DNA from 2 places in the Clostridium sp. X genome. Region 1 is predicted to be linked to the other one. Evidence: riboswitches for the same ligand, from Rfam matches in the RefSeq annotation. Region 1 holds a riboswitch; the other holds the start of a gene.
What was found. Region 1 has a riboswitch for cyclic di-AMP ahead of dapB (4-hydroxy-tetrahydrodipicolinate reductase). Riboswitches for the same ligand answer to the same signal wherever they lie in the genome.
Positions count from the first base shown of each region.

Region 2: another riboswitch for cyclic di-AMP. It lies ahead of ACX0KU_RS00290 (hypothetical protein); the one in region 1 lies ahead of dapB (4-hydroxy-tetrahydrodipicolinate reductase).

Region 1 is NZ_CM146912.1:671,980-679,695, reverse strand. It holds gene ACX0KU_RS03340 (amino acid permease) at 1-874, shown strand, start outside; gene ACX0KU_RS03335 (adenine nucleotide alpha hydrolase family protein) at 875-1,159, shown strand; gene ACX0KU_RS03330 (hypothetical protein) at 1,382-1,765, shown strand; gene ACX0KU_RS03325 (hypothetical protein) at 2,072-2,713, shown strand; gene ACX0KU_RS03320 (metallophosphoesterase) at 2,758-3,618, shown strand; gene ACX0KU_RS03315 (hypothetical protein) at 4,008-4,199, shown strand; partial or broken gene recA (recombinase RecA) at 4,202-5,234, shown strand; gene dapB (4-hydroxy-tetrahydrodipicolinate reductase) at 5,346-6,167, opposite strand; cyclic di-AMP (ydaO/yuaA leader) riboswitch at 6,172-6,303, opposite strand; gene ACX0KU_RS03300 (VanZ family protein) at 6,606-7,076, shown strand; gene ACX0KU_RS03295 (spore coat protein) at 7,121-7,426, opposite strand; gene ACX0KU_RS03290 (spore coat protein) at 7,452-7,679, opposite strand.
Region 2 is NZ_CM146912.1:47,718-55,433, forward strand. It holds gene ACX0KU_RS00265 (response regulator transcription factor) at 1-278, opposite strand, end outside; gene ACX0KU_RS00270 (hypothetical protein) at 486-998, shown strand; gene ACX0KU_RS00275 (TIGR01906 family membrane protein) at 1,218-1,880, shown strand; gene ACX0KU_RS00280 (DUF2512 family protein) at 1,990-2,343, opposite strand; gene ACX0KU_RS00285 (urease accessory protein UreH domain-containing protein) at 2,509-4,302, shown strand; cyclic di-AMP (ydaO/yuaA leader) riboswitch at 4,373-4,502, shown strand; gene ACX0KU_RS00290 (hypothetical protein) at 4,506-5,147, shown strand; gene ACX0KU_RS00295 (putative bifunctional diguanylate cyclase/phosphodiesterase) at 5,191-7,023, opposite strand; gene ACX0KU_RS00300 (hypothetical protein) at 7,092-7,406, opposite strand; gene ACX0KU_RS00305 (RnfABCDGE type electron transport complex subunit B) at 7,636-7,716, opposite strand, start outside.

The DNA of each region.
Region 1 (7,716 bases):
TTTGGTTAATGTCGCATTAATAATTTTTAGACAGAAAGAACCAAATGCTGAGAGAAAATTTAAAGTTCTCCTATATCCGCTTACGCCAACTTTAGGAATAGTATTGAATGCATTTTTAGTTTTACAATTGGCATATTCGGATTTTATTGCATTATTAGTTCCCTTTGGTATTATTCTCTCAGGGTTGCTTTACTATTATATAGGTATACCTAAATTACAGAAGGCTCCTAAAGGAATTTCATCTCTAGATATACCGGTTTTAGATATAGACGCTGATGAATTAGATAATGAGGCCCGAAAAGTATTCATTCCTGTATCTAATCCTGAAACGATAGATACGTTATTGTTCTTTGGACAAAAAATCGCTGAAAGAGAAAATAATACAACTGTTATTCCAATATATGTTACAAATGTACCATCCTTTACACCAATGGATTCAGCAAATAAGGAATTAAAAGAACGCATAAATAGTCATGATATAATTTTAGATAAGCTGAATAAGTATGAGATGAAAAATAAATCCTTTGTGAAGTCTCTTGTTGTTTTTTCTAGAGATATTTCTCATGGAATACTATCTAGCATTGAAGAGGGAAAAGCATCTTTAATGATTATGGGATGGCACGCTTCGAGATTAGCTCATAATGTACATGGAAGTATAGTACCTAAACTACTTCAAAAGGTTCCTTCAGATATAGGTATATTAAAGAGCAATAATTTAAAAGAAGTTAAGAAAATATTGTTTCCATATGGTGGAGGAAAGTATTCACAATTAACAGCTCCCATTGTAAAAAGAATTGCTGATGCTTTTGATGCTGAAATTACTGTGATGAGAATTGTTGATGAGTTGTATAATGAAGATGAATTAAAAGAATAGATGAATTTATCTATAAATAAATTTGGTTCAGATACAAGTATTAAGATTATCGAAGGAGTTTTAACAGATGAAGTTGTTAAATTCTCTAAGAATTATGACTTACTTATCATGGGAGTATCTTTGGATTGGGGAATAAAAAAGTATGCAACAGGATTCCGTTCAGATGAAATTATAGAAAAGACAAAGTGTTCTGTTATGGTAGTAAAAGCTTACCATAATATATTACAACGAAAAGATTTTCGTAGATATGTCCATCGGTTAAGGGAGTTAATCCATAAAGCCTAATAAGAATAGATAATCTAAAAGTCATGAGAAGATAGCAGCTGTAAGACTGTATACTCATGATTTTTTTTGTTGTGGAAATCTGGAGTAATATTTGTTTAATATTGTAAATAATACTTAATTAATGTTAAGATATAACATATAAGTGTAATATAGTTTAATATATAATGTTAGATTAATTTAATACTATAACATACTATGATTAATTTACCAGGAGGAATATGTATGAGTAAAGAAAGACCTTTAGGAGTCACTTTAATTGGAGCTTTTTATGTTTTTGGTGCTTTGGGATTGATAGTAACATTGTTTACTAATACTATAGATCAATTTGGAATTGCAGCGAGATTTGGAGTTCCGAATATGCCAGAGAGTGCAATGACAGTAATAGTTTCAGTGATTTCATTAGTAATGGCCGCAGGATATTTAAGACTTGAGAAGTGGGGTTACTGGCTAATGATGACTTATTCTATATACTTTTTAGTAGTAAGTGTCATCTTGTCTAATCAATACAGTCAACAGCCTTTTTATGGAAATGTAACATGGTCAGTTATAGTATTGATATATACTTTTAAGAAAAGAAGATGTTTTTATGATAAAGAGAGTATTTAAACGGGGTAGGGTATATGAATAATGATGAAGTACGTGAAAAAGTTTAAGACAGCAACAAAGTATAAAAATATAGGGCGTATAATAATGCTATTTACTCCTATGCCTATAGTTGCATTTAATGGGGTAGTTAAGGCATAATTTTTGCCATAGCAGTTTATTTTTTACGTAAGTATAAGTGTCCTTCTTGTGGAGTTATATTTGATTATAGAGTAGAATCTCATAAACTAATATACTGTTCAAAATGCGGTAGAAAGTTACAGTAATATTATGTTATATGAAACAACATGAATTTTATAGGAGGTAATAATGGAAAAAAACAAGTTTAAAAAAGGTTATACGTGGGTAACAATTTTTTTTATTATTGTAATCTCTTTTGTTTATTTTAGTATTAATAAAGGAAGTCATCCATTTGAGCCTATAAATAAAATGAGAGATAGAGTTAAAAACTATGAATTTATTGCAACTAAAAAAACAGAAAATGGAACTATGGTATATTCAGTAGGTGAAGTAAATAGTAGAGCTGATAATATGTATTTTGTTGATATGGTAAAGAAATCACTAGTAGGGTATAAGTGGCTAGGTGGTGGAGGACATATCAATAGTGATATTAAAGAAAGTAAAGATTTTCTTTTTTCAGCACAGTTACTGAATGAAAATCAAAATATAAACCCAACATTGTTTGGAATTTTTTTTGATGAGAAAATTAGAGAGATTACTGTCCGAACAATAGATGAATTGGCAGAGTCGACCATTTATGATGGAAAAGATAAATGCGAAAATTTTTATGTTATCCCATTTACAAGGAATGTTTCTGAACAGCCATTTTTTATATTTGCAATTACATATGAAGATGGTAAAAGATTAGAAAATGTTATTACTAAGGATAAAGCTTCTGAATTTCAAGAAGGTAAAGCAATTTACTTCTATGAAAAAGATATGAAAATGTAAGGGAGATTTAACATATATAGTATTTTAATTTAGTGAGGTTTTTTATGAAGATTAAATCGAGAAAAATCAAGATTATAGGTAGGATATTTTCTATTATAATAGCTCTAACTATATCCTTTATATATCAAAACAACCATATCGGAATAAGTAACTATGAATATACTAACTCTAAAATTCCTAAGGGTTTTGATGGTTATAGAATTGTTCAAGTTTCTGATTTGCATAACAAGGATTTTAAAGGAAGATTACCTAAAAAAATTAAAGATAGTAATCCAAATATTATCGTAATTACTGGGGATTTGATTGATAGAAGGAATACTAAAATTGATGTAGTAGTAAAATTTATAGAAGAAATAGCTAACGTAGCACCTATATATTATGTAACAGGAAATCATGAACAATTATCAGTAGAATATGATAACTTAAAGAAAGAATTAATAAGATTAAATGTGGAAATCATTGATAATTCATATGTAGTATTAAATAAAAGTGGAGATAACATTGGACTAATGGGAATAGCTGATCCTGCAATACAGCAAGGGGAAAGTGACTATCTTTGGGATGATAGTAGTGAATACGTTAGAAGTAGCATCAAAGAACTAATTAAAGATATAGATACACATTTTAATATTTTATTATCACACAGACCGGAAAAGTTTAGTGTATATAAGGAGACGAGTATGGATTTAGTCTTTAGTGGTCATGCTCATGGAGGGCAAGTAAGAATTCCCTTTATTGGTGGAGTAGTTGCACCAAATCAAGGATTTTTTCCAAAGTATACAGAGGGAATACACAATGAAGGGGTAACATCAATGGTTGTCAGTAGAGGGCTAGGAAATAGTATTATTCCTTTAAGAGTTTTGAATACTCCAGAGTTAGTAGTGGTTAACTTGAAAAGAATATAGAGAGTGTAGCTACTATTTATAGAAAGTAAAAATTGTAACAAAAATTTTACTTACATCACTCTATTTTTATGTGCTAAAATACTAAAAGTACGAGTGATGTTTTTTTATTTATGGGGAAGGCAGTAGTTCCTATAGCAATAGATAAAGAGTGAAATTTTTTTAAATGAGAATATAAAAACGTTTACTCAAAAGTGATACGAATATTAAATTTTATTAACTCTAAGTGGGAGTAGAAAATGAATATATTAAATGAAAAAGTGGAGCATGTTAAATTTGGGTCTGGAATTATTACACAAGCAAATAGCAATAGAATATGGATATAATTTCAGTGGGAAACGACAGTAAGAGTATTTGTATATCCTGAAGTATTTAAAAAATTTATAAAGATATTGAATCCAGAGGTTGATAAAATCATAGAAGAAGAATTACGTATATATCAAGAGCAAATAGAACTAGAGATAGAGAGTAAGTTGAAAGAACGTGAAGAAGCAGAATTAGAAAGGAAAATAGCACAGTTAGATGCTAAAAAGAAAAAAGCTTCACCAAAAACAACATCAAGAAGGGATGTTAGGTCTAAATAAATATAAATAATGATAAAATTAAGGCAATAGAAGTAGTTATGAGTCAGATAGAAAAACAATTCGGAAAAGGTTCTATTATGAAACTTGGAGAAAGCGCAACAATGGATATAGAGGCTATACCAACAGGATGTCTAGCTCTAGACATAGCATTAGGGGTAGGTGGTGTGCCTATGGGCAGAGTAATAGAAATATATGGTCCTGAGTCTTTAGGTAAGACTACTGTTACACTACATATATTAGCAGAGGCACAAAAAAAAGGGTGGTATAGCAGCTTTTGTTGATGCAGAGCATGCCTTAGATCCAGCTTATGCTAGGAAGTTAGGAGTCAATATTGAGGACTTAATAGTTAGTCAACCAGATACTGGAGAACAAGCTTTAGAAATAGTAGAGGCCCTTGTAAGATCAAATGCTGTAGATGTAATTGTTGTGGATTCCGTAGCAGCACTTGTACCAAGAGCTGAAATAGAAGGAGAGATGGGGGATTCCCATATGGGGCTTCAGGCAAGGCTTATGTCTCAGGCATTAAGAAAACTTACTGCAGCAATTAATAAGTCAAAATGTATTGTTATATTTATAAATCAATTAAGAGAAAAAATAGGAATTATGTTTGGTAATCCAGAAACTACAACAGGTGGCCGAGCTCTGAAATTTTATTCATCAGTAAGGCTAGATATAAGAAAAATTGATACTATAAAAAATGGTGATGAATTTCTAGGAAGCAGAACTAGGGTAAAAGTAACAAAAAATAAGGTTGCTCCTCCTTTTAAGCAAGCTGAATTCGATATAATTTATAATCAAGGTATTTCAAGGGAAGGTAACCTTATAGATATAGCTGTTAATGAGGAAATAGTTGAAAAAAGTGGATCATGGTTTTCATATAAGGATATAAGACTAGGTCAGGGAAGAGAAAATTCTAAGATATACTTAAAAGATAATCCTGATTTAGCCAATCAGATAGAAAATTTAATAAGAGAAAAATATAATCTTCCATTAATAAAACATGCAGTTAGCGACAAAGGTAAGGATGAAGTGTAATTTATTATACTAAAGAACCCCCTATAGAGTAGCCCTTTTCTAAGGTGTACTCTATAGGGGATTACATTTATAGCTAATGATTTTGGACCTTTAATACATTTTTATTATATACTAGATTTCTATAACAAAGTCTTCTGAGTTATCTATATAATCAGATAGAACTTTTTCAAGGTTTAGAACATTTTTCATTTCATAATAACCAGACTTTTTATAAATGAAGTTAACTGCCTTTACTGCTCCAAGTGCGAAGGCTTTTCTTGAAAAGGATTCGTGTGAAATTTCGATTTTATCCTCTTCACCAACTATTAGAACTTCATGTTTACCAATAACGCCACCAACTCTGAAGGCGCTTATAGGTATTTCTTTTGAATTAGCAGTAGCATTTTTTAAAGACTTTTTAATCTCACCAGCTAGCTTTAATGCAGTTCCAGAAGGCGAGTCTTTTTTATGTTTATGGTGTGTTTCAATAATTTGAAAATCATAATTATTTAATATGCCAGAAGCAATATTGGCAAGAAGCATCATAACATTCACACCTACAGTAATATTGGGAGCAAATATAATACCGTTATGATATTTCCGTGGAAGAGCTTGAAGAGTTTTAATATTATCATCACTAAAGCCTGTAGTACCAATGAGCATATTAATTTTCATTTTAGCAAATATCTCAGCACTCTTCATAGTTGACTCAAAATTTGAGAAATCAATAACAACATCGGGTTTTAATTTGAAAATTACTTTTTCAAGTTCGGCTATAGAGTAGATTTCTATGCCTAAGTTATTTCTACCTAGAAGAGTTCCAAGGTCCATACCTATTTTGTTACTATTAGGACTACAAATTGCACCTACAAGTTTAATATTATCTTGTTCAAGCAAGACGTTGGCTATTTGTTGCCCCGTTCTTCCAATTCCAAGTAAGCATACCTTAATCATAAATATATCCTCCTTTTAGATGCTTGCGAGGTTAGCTGACGGATTCGGATGAAAGGAACTACCCTACCTAATATAATTAAGATTCACCCCGTTTAACTTGGTTCCCCCGCTCTATAAGATTCAGCATTTTAATTTTAATTTACAAACATCAGGTAACAACTTAATTATAATGTATAAGTTGTTTAAAGACAAGAAAAATACCAAGAATTTACTTAATGAAATAGTTGGAAAATCTTATTTGACATCCATATTGTTTTAATTATATTTTTATCGGTAAAAGGATACATAAATGTGATAAACTTAAATTATCTATATTATTATAATGAAGAAACCAAAATAATGTGTACAGATTATTATAGTAGGTACATTCAAATAATATGCATAGGTTAACAAAGAGAGAATTCCTGTTTGTGAAAATTAGACGGTGAGGAATAAGATATGGAGAAAAATAAGAAATACTTTAAATGGATATTAGTAATAGCTTGGATGATAATTATATTTTTATTTTCAAATGAACCTGCAGTAGCATCAGATAAGAATAGTAGGTTTGCAATAGATATATTAGATTCTTTAGGTATAGATTTTAATAGTGCTTTTGGAGAGTTAGCTAATTTTATACTTAGAAAGACAGCTCATTTTATGGAATATTTTATACTATATCTATTAGTCTTCAATGCTTTAAAAAAGAATTTTTCTTTAAAGAAGGGTCTAATAATTTCTTTGATAATAACATTTTTATATGCCTGTTCTGATGAAGTGCATCAGCTTTTTGTTTTAGGAAGAGAAGGCAGGTTTACGGACGTTTTAATTGATACATTAGGTGGGACTTTTGCATTGATTTTAATAACTAGTTACAATAGTTTTAAAGAAAAAGACAATAAAAAAGTTAAGGTGAATTCTTATAAGTAGATGCCTTAACTCTTTTTTTATATTTAACTGGCGTATAAAGAATTTTATATAAAACTTTTAGAAAGCTTTAAAGCTGCATCAGTTACTTTCATATCCACCTTAAATTGTTCATGTAGGTCGTAGGCATTATAGTAACCCTTTCTCTCCATGTAAGTTGCTATTGCTTCATGAGTAGCAATAGCATCATTTAATTGTTTTCTAAGAATTGCTCTCACTTGGGGAGAAGTTGTTTCAGTTAGTGCAATTGAATAGTTTCGTACAGCACTTTTAGCAGACACTAAAAAATCAGTAGCAATAACTTGATCACTAAGCTTATCCATGCCAGTAAGGCTCTCTATTAATGAGTTCATAAGGACACCTTCTTTCTATATTAATTTAAGATGTTATAAGTTCAGGAAGAGAAACACTTGATTGCTCTAGGAGCTCTCTTAATTCCTTTATATGTTGCTCAGTTGTAATAACTTCATGCTTTAAAATTGATTCTAAGTCACTATCAGAAAGTAAAGGTGACATAGTAACTGACTTTGTTAAGCAAAGATTTTTAAAGGTTAATAATTCTTGAATTTGAAGGGTTTCAGCGGGAGTAATACATTGATCTTTCATTATCGTTAACCTCCTTAGTTAAATTTTAAAGGTTTCT
Region 2 (7,716 bases), 620 kb from region 1:
TCTAGTCCAAAAATTCTATCATCTTCTTCTCCTCTTGCGGTAGTTAGTATAACGGGAGTGTCTCCCATTGATTTAATTTTTCTAAGCAAAGCCCAACCATCTTTTCCTGGAAGCATAACATCTAAAATTATTAAGTCATAATGATTTATGCCTATAATATCATCTGCCATTTTTCCATCACTAACACAATTTACATCATAATTATTTTTTCTTAAATATAAGCTCATTACTTCAGAAAGCTTAGTTTCATCTTCAATTATTAAAATTTTTTCACTCATAATATAACCCCTCTAAAATGTATTACTACTTATTATATCTCATTTATTTGATTAAAAATTGTGTTAAATGTGATAAATTTGTGAAAATCACTTATTTAACTTTTACAATTCCATCACAATTAGAACATTTTTTACCCAAAAATATTAGCTATTATATAAGTATATCCCAGATAGGGATGCAAAAATAATAATTTGGAGGAATGTAAAATGAAAAAAAGAAATATTATATCTGCTTTAGCACTTACTATGGCTTTAGGAATAGGGGCAACTGCCTATGCCTCATCCTCAAGTGATAACACCAATATAAATACACAAAAGCAAAGATTAGGTCTTGGAAGAATAACATCTATGCGTGGATATGATTATACTTCTAATATCCTTAAAAATAAATTAAGCTTAACAGATGAAGAAATAACAACTGCAAGAGATTCTGGAAAAACAATTTATGACTTAGCTCTTGAAAAAGGTTTAAGCCAAGAGGATATTAAATCAGCTTTACTAGAAGAAAAAGCAAAGGCTATAGATGCTGCCGTAACTAAGGGTACAATTACAAAAGAAGAAGGAGATGCTTTAAAAGCAAATCTAAGTACAAATATAGAAAATTGCACTGGAAACTTTGATCAAATGCAGAACCAAGGAAAAGGTAGAGGACAAGGAATGATGAGAAATGGTCAAGGAAGATTTAACCAAGGTGCTTGTAGTAATTTAGATTTAGAATAAAATTAAATATATTTTCCGAATAAAGAGAGCTTTTATAAAAGCTCTCTTTATTCTTTAAGAAGTATATTTTCAAAAGATTTTAATGCCTTTTTAAGCGCCATTTTAGTCTTGTCTGTATCTTTTTTAAATGAAATGCAGAGTAATTTTATTGAACTCTTCATAAATTCTTTATGTTTTTATGGTATAATTCCTTATAAATCATAGGGAGGAGTGACTTATATGCCGTCTTTATTAAATAAACTTATAAAGATTATTTTATCAATAGCTTTTACTTTAACTATTATCTCATCTATATCAAAATTCACCTTAAATTTTAAGCCCTTATATTATTTTGATATTAATTATCTCAATATAGAAGAAATCTCTAATATGAGCAAAGAAGATATAAAATCTAATTATAATTATTTGATTGATTACTTAGAAGATAGTGATGATACTTCATTCAGCCTTCCAACGCTTCCTTCTTCTCAGTCTGGTATAATACATTTTGAAGAAGTGAGGAATATATTTAAGTCTTTAGATACAATATTAATAGCCTCTTTAATTGTAATTTTTATTTGTTTACTTATAAATTATAAAAATATAAAGGTATTAATGTACGTATCTACAGTTTTGATTTCTGTTCCAACCCTGCTTTCCCTTGCCTTTGCAATAAACTTTGATAATAGTTTTACCTTATTTCATAAAATATTTTTTAGAAATGACTACTGGCTCTTTTACCCTGAGGAAGATCCTATTATAAACTTACTTCCTCAAGAGTTCTTTATGCATAGTGCATTATTAATACTATTTTTAATGTTATTTACAGGTGTAGTTATAAAATTTATATTTAGAAAAACTAATAATATATTTAAAAGGAATAACTTCAATGAAAGCTTTTAATACTTTTAAAAACTAAAATTAAAATAAATAAAACCTAACAATATTTGTTGGGCTTTATTTATTTCTTACTAGCTATATATTAAATCAAAGTTTAAACTTTCTAATAACACTAACTCTTTAGATTTTCACTTTTAAATATATATACATGAAAAAAGTACTCTCCAATAGCTACTAATAAAGCAAGTATAATTAAACTAAGTACTTCAGTATAAAACTCCATATATAGTAAGCTTATACCATAAGCTGTTAAGGCTGTCATAAAACCATCTATAATACAAGCACTTACATTTCCATATCGCGGAAGAATATATTTATCTCCAAATAAATAATTTATAACTGTTGCAGCTATTGCAAAAATAGAAATCCACCCTACTGTATTTCCATCAATATTTCCTAATGTAACCCAACCTACTACAAAATATAAAAAAAACTTCGCTAAAACTCCTGTTAAGACTCTATTCATAAGTATCCCTCCTATTAGTTATTCATTTAATATTATTGTTTAGTTTTCTCTACTTAACTAGACTTATACATCTATATATTTTTCTCTCTTCATAATCTCTACACATCTTTTTTATATAATATTAGAATAAAATCTATTATTTTATGTATTATCTGGAGGTAATTTATGAGTAAAAAAACTAAAAAAATTAAAGTTTATGGAATGACATGTACCTCATGTGAAAAAACAATTGAAAAAGCTTTATTAAAACTTGACGGAGTACTTTCTTCAAAAGCTGAATATGCGGATGAGACTGTAGAGATTGAATATAATGAAGAAGTTTGTTCTATTGAAAAAATTAAAAATGTAGTTAATAACTCTGGTTATACTACAGAAAAACCTAGTAAAGATGGTAAAGTTTTAGGGATAGTAATTATAGGACTTGCAATCTTACTTTTAGGAAAATACTCAGTTGGATTTGATATGAGTGACAAATTAACCAACGCTTCATATGTTGTATTATTTCTAGTAGGTATGCTTACTTCTATACACTGCATTGGCATGTGTGGTGGAATTATGCTCTCACAAAGCATATCTAAAGAAGATGCTTTGAAGAGTAAGTTTCAATCTATACTACCATCTATCTTATATAACGGTGGAAGAATAGTATCCTATACTATTTTAGGTGGCATAGTAGGTGCTATAGGTTCTGTATTTTCACTCTCTTTAAGTCTTAAAGCTGGACTTCAAATATTTGCTGCTGTATTCATGATAATTATGGGAGCTAATATGGCTGGTTTTTCTTTATTCAGAAAAATAAACATCAGACTACCTTGGTCAAGTTGCTCACTTAAAAGAAAAACAGCTTCACCTTTTTTAGTTGGTATCTTAAATGGATTTATGCCTTGTGGACCTCTACAAACTATGCAACTATATGCTCTTAGTACTGGTAGTGCTACAAAAGGTGCTTTATCTATGTTTATATTCGCTTTAGGAACAGTTCCTCTAATGTTAACTTTTGGGGCTATCTCTGGCTTACTAAGTAAAGGATATACAAAAAAACTTTTAAAATTCAGCGGTATTTTAGTAATTGTTTTAGGTATAATTATGGGAAATAGAGGTCTTGCCCTTGCTGGTATAAATGTACCTAGCCTAAACTCACTTGGAACTTCTAGCTCTCCCTCAGGTGGAACAGTTGATAGTACTAAAGCTATTATTAAAGATGGTAAACAAACCCTAACTATGTCTGCTAATTATAGAGGATACGTATCTAATGTACTATATGTGCAAAAGGGAATTCCAGTGAACTGGATTATTAATGGTGAAGAAATTACTTCTTGTAACAATGCCATCGTAGTTCCTTCCTTAGGAATTGAAGCTAAAATAGACAAAGGTGAAAATATAATAGAGGAATTTACTCCAACTGAGAGTGGAGATATTAACTTTAGTTGCTGGATGGGGATGATTCGTGGAGTTATACGAGTAGTAGATGATATTAGTGTAGTAGATGCTTCAAAATCTGATTCATCTCTGCCAGCTCCAAGTCAACCTTCTTGTTGTAGTGTTCCTCTTGAAGAAACTGAAAGTATATATGGTGATGATATAAGTACTGCTCCTACAGAAAGATTAGTAAAAAAAGCTACTATTACTTCATCATCTCAAGAAGCTATAATAACAGGAATTGGCTTTGAGTTTGACCCTCTTATAATGGTGGTTAATAAAGGAATAAAAGCTACTATTAATTTAGATTTAACTTCTTTTGATATCCCTGAAGGAACCTATGAAGTAATTGATGGAAATACTGGCAAAACCCTTGATACCTTTGAGGGTAAAAAAGGCATAGTTAAAGTTAATATAGATACTACGTCAAATAATGTCTATGGAGTAATTAAAAATGAACGAATTTTAGGTATAATTGAGGTAGTTGATGATTTAAATACTGTTAACTTAGAAGAAATAAAAATAAAATACTTAAATTAAGTATTTTATCATAAATATTACCACTATTATTTTTGAAATTGTTCTTATATAATATAAAATTGTGAAAACCCCTTAAAATTTGCCTAATGCTTGGGAAACAACGGAGGACTTCTTTATAAAAATGGGGTGAATCCAATAAAGGTAGGGAATCTCTCTTTCCGAACCCGTCAACTAACTTCGTAGGCATTTAGAGAGGTATTTTAATGAAAAAACATAATATTAATTACTCTATACTTTTTTTAGTATTCTTTTTTATGGGAATGCTTTTGTGGAAACATGAACGTAAAGAAGATATTAAAGCTGTGAATGTAGCTTACAGTACAATTGCTATTGATAAATCTTCTGAGGATGACTCTCCATCAGAAGAAAATACATATTCATCTGAGATTGAAACCTTAGATTGGTGGAAAGAGGCTAGATACGTATTTAAGAGAAATTCGATAGCAGAAGTTACTGATGTATCTACACAGAAAAGCTTTAAAGTAAAAAGGACAATGGGCAGCAATCACGCTGATGCAGAAGCATTAACTTTAGAAGATACTCAGATAATTAAAAATATCTGGGGAGGTTTTTCTTGGGAAAGACGTCCAGTAATTGTTGAGATTGATGGAAGAAAACTTGCCGCTTCTATGAGTGCAATGCCCCATGCAGGAATTGATTCTGCACCTGCTTTTAAGGTTATAAGTAACCGTTCGGTTGGTTATGGTAGAGGCGAGAACCTTGATGTTATTAAAGATAATGGTATGGATGGCCATTTTGATATTCACTTTTTAAATAGCACAAGACACAAAGACGGAAAAAAGGATCCTGAACATCAGACAGCAATTCATTCCGCAAATAAATAATTAAAGAATAGGATTAAATCCACAATGGATTTAATCCTATTCTTTAATTTTCTCCGATAAATAACTTTCTTTCTTCTATTAATCTCTCAAATTCCTTTGGCGGAACAGGCTTACTATATAAGTAACCTTGTATTTCATGACATCCATTAAGTTTTAAGAAATCAAGCTGAGTTATCGTTTCTACTCCTTCAGCTGTTACATTTAAATCTAAATTTGTTCCAAGACTGATTATAGCATTAACAATAGCAGTGTTTTTGTTATCACCGTTAATATCTCTAACAAAGGAAGAGTCAATTTTCAAAGTATCAATCTTAAAGTTTTTCAAATAATTAAGAGAAGAAAAACCTGTTCCAAAATCATCTAAAGATACTTTTACTCCCATTTCTTTCAATCTTTCAAGAGTATCAATTGTAAACTGAATATCTTTTATTACGATACTCTCAGTAATTTCAAGTTCTAACCAATATGGATCTAACTTTGCTTCCTCCAAAATTTCTCCTATTTTATCTAATAAGTTTGATTGAGCAAACTGAAGTGCCGATAAATTAACAGAAACTCTGAGAGGTTTATATCCTGCTTCTTGCCACAACTTATTCTGTTTACATGCAGTTCTTAAGACCCATTCCCCTATTGGTATTATTAATCCAGTTTCCTCAGCTATAGGAATGAACTGAACTGGTGATACCATCCCAAACTCTGGACTATTCCATCTAATTAGTGCCTCAACAGCCTTTATACCCTCACTCTTTGAGTCTACTCTCGGTTGATAGTATAATGTCAATTCTTCCTTTTCTAATGCTTTACGAAGATGGTTTTCCATTTTAAATCTTTGTATTCCCTGACTATCCATATCATCATTATAGAATTTATAATTACATTTGCCATTATCTTTAGCACGATACATTGCAATATCTGCTTTTTTAAGAAGAATCTCTGTTTTGTTTCCGTCTTGAGGATAAAATGAAATTCCCATGCTTGCACTTATATTAATTTCTTGTTCCTCTAATACATATCTTTCCTGAAGTATATTCAATATATCATCTGCTATTTTAGCAGCGTCTTTTTCACTCTCTATATTTGATATTAAAAAGGTGAACTCATCTCCACTCATACGACATACTACATCTTCATCTCCGATAATCGTAATTAATCGTCTAGATATTTCAATTAAAAGTTGATCTCCTGCTTTATGTCCAAAAGTATCATTTATAAGTTTAAACCTATCTAAGTCCAAAAACATGACAGCTAACTTTTTATCGTTTCTATTTGCATATTCTATAGACTTATCCAGTTTTTTATTAAAGACAAATCTATTTGTCAGCTTTGTTAGTGGGTCATGATTAGCAAGATACTCTAGTTCCCTATTTGCTTTCTGAACTTTGATAAAGTTATCATTTAGGATATTTGAAGTATTTTTAAAATTATTTATTACAGAATCTACCTCTCTAATAAAGCTCCTAGGCCATTTTATAGTCTCTTTGTCAAATATTTTTGAGGGTAACTGGTTAGTTACCTCAGCTAAATGCTCTATAGGTACAATTAAGAACTTTCTTAATAGTATTGAAATAAATGAGGCTAATATAATAGAGACTAATGTTATACTAAGACTTCTTATATAGTATAGTTGAATATTTTCACTGTACCATATTAATTCTTTTTTACTATGTGATATGCTAATAAATAAATTTGAAGCTAAAACAGCTCCTACTACAAGATTAAAAAATATTTCATTTGCTAAAATTGTTTTTTCTTTATTAAGTCCTGCGTACCATCGTCTTGTAGATATATAGAATATTATTAAGCTAGCGCAAAAGGCATTAAATATGCCGTTAACAGAGTATCTTAACATATTAAATACAGCTTCAGTTATTGTCATATTTAATATACTAGTATGAGAAATATATATAAATGGTATTCCAAGCCCTACCCAGTATAAGCAATCAATTAAAATAATATTTCTTTTTTTCTTTTAAGAAATAATCCAATAAATATTGTTTCTAATACATAAACTGCTAATCTAAAAGGATGACCTAGTAGAATAACTTTATATATATTAGATATGATAGCTGCTATAACTCCATACTTTAAACCATATGTATATAAGATTATAAGTATAGGTATACTTCCCAATTGAAAACCAAGTCCCAAAAATAATGGAATATCAAATAAATTTCCTCCAATTGATAATATAATTAGCATTATAATTATGGTAATTTTCCTAGGCAGACTACGGTATTCCATATTAAGTAAATTAATCATGAATTTATCCCCCAAATTAAATTTAAATACCTTAACGTCCACATTTAGCCAAATAAACGCATTATGCTAAAATTATATCAAATTCAATTGAAAACTACAATTTATATGTTGTAAAAATATATGTTTTTTTGTAATTATATACTTAATATAATTAACTTATTATAAAAAAAGATAGTGTAATTCAGAATGAATTACACTATCTTTTTTATAATAAATTTTACTTTACTAATTATTGTTCAACAGCAACCTTTGGAGCTACTGGTTGACGGAAATTTAGTATAGCTTTTGTTGGACACTTCTTCTCACAAAG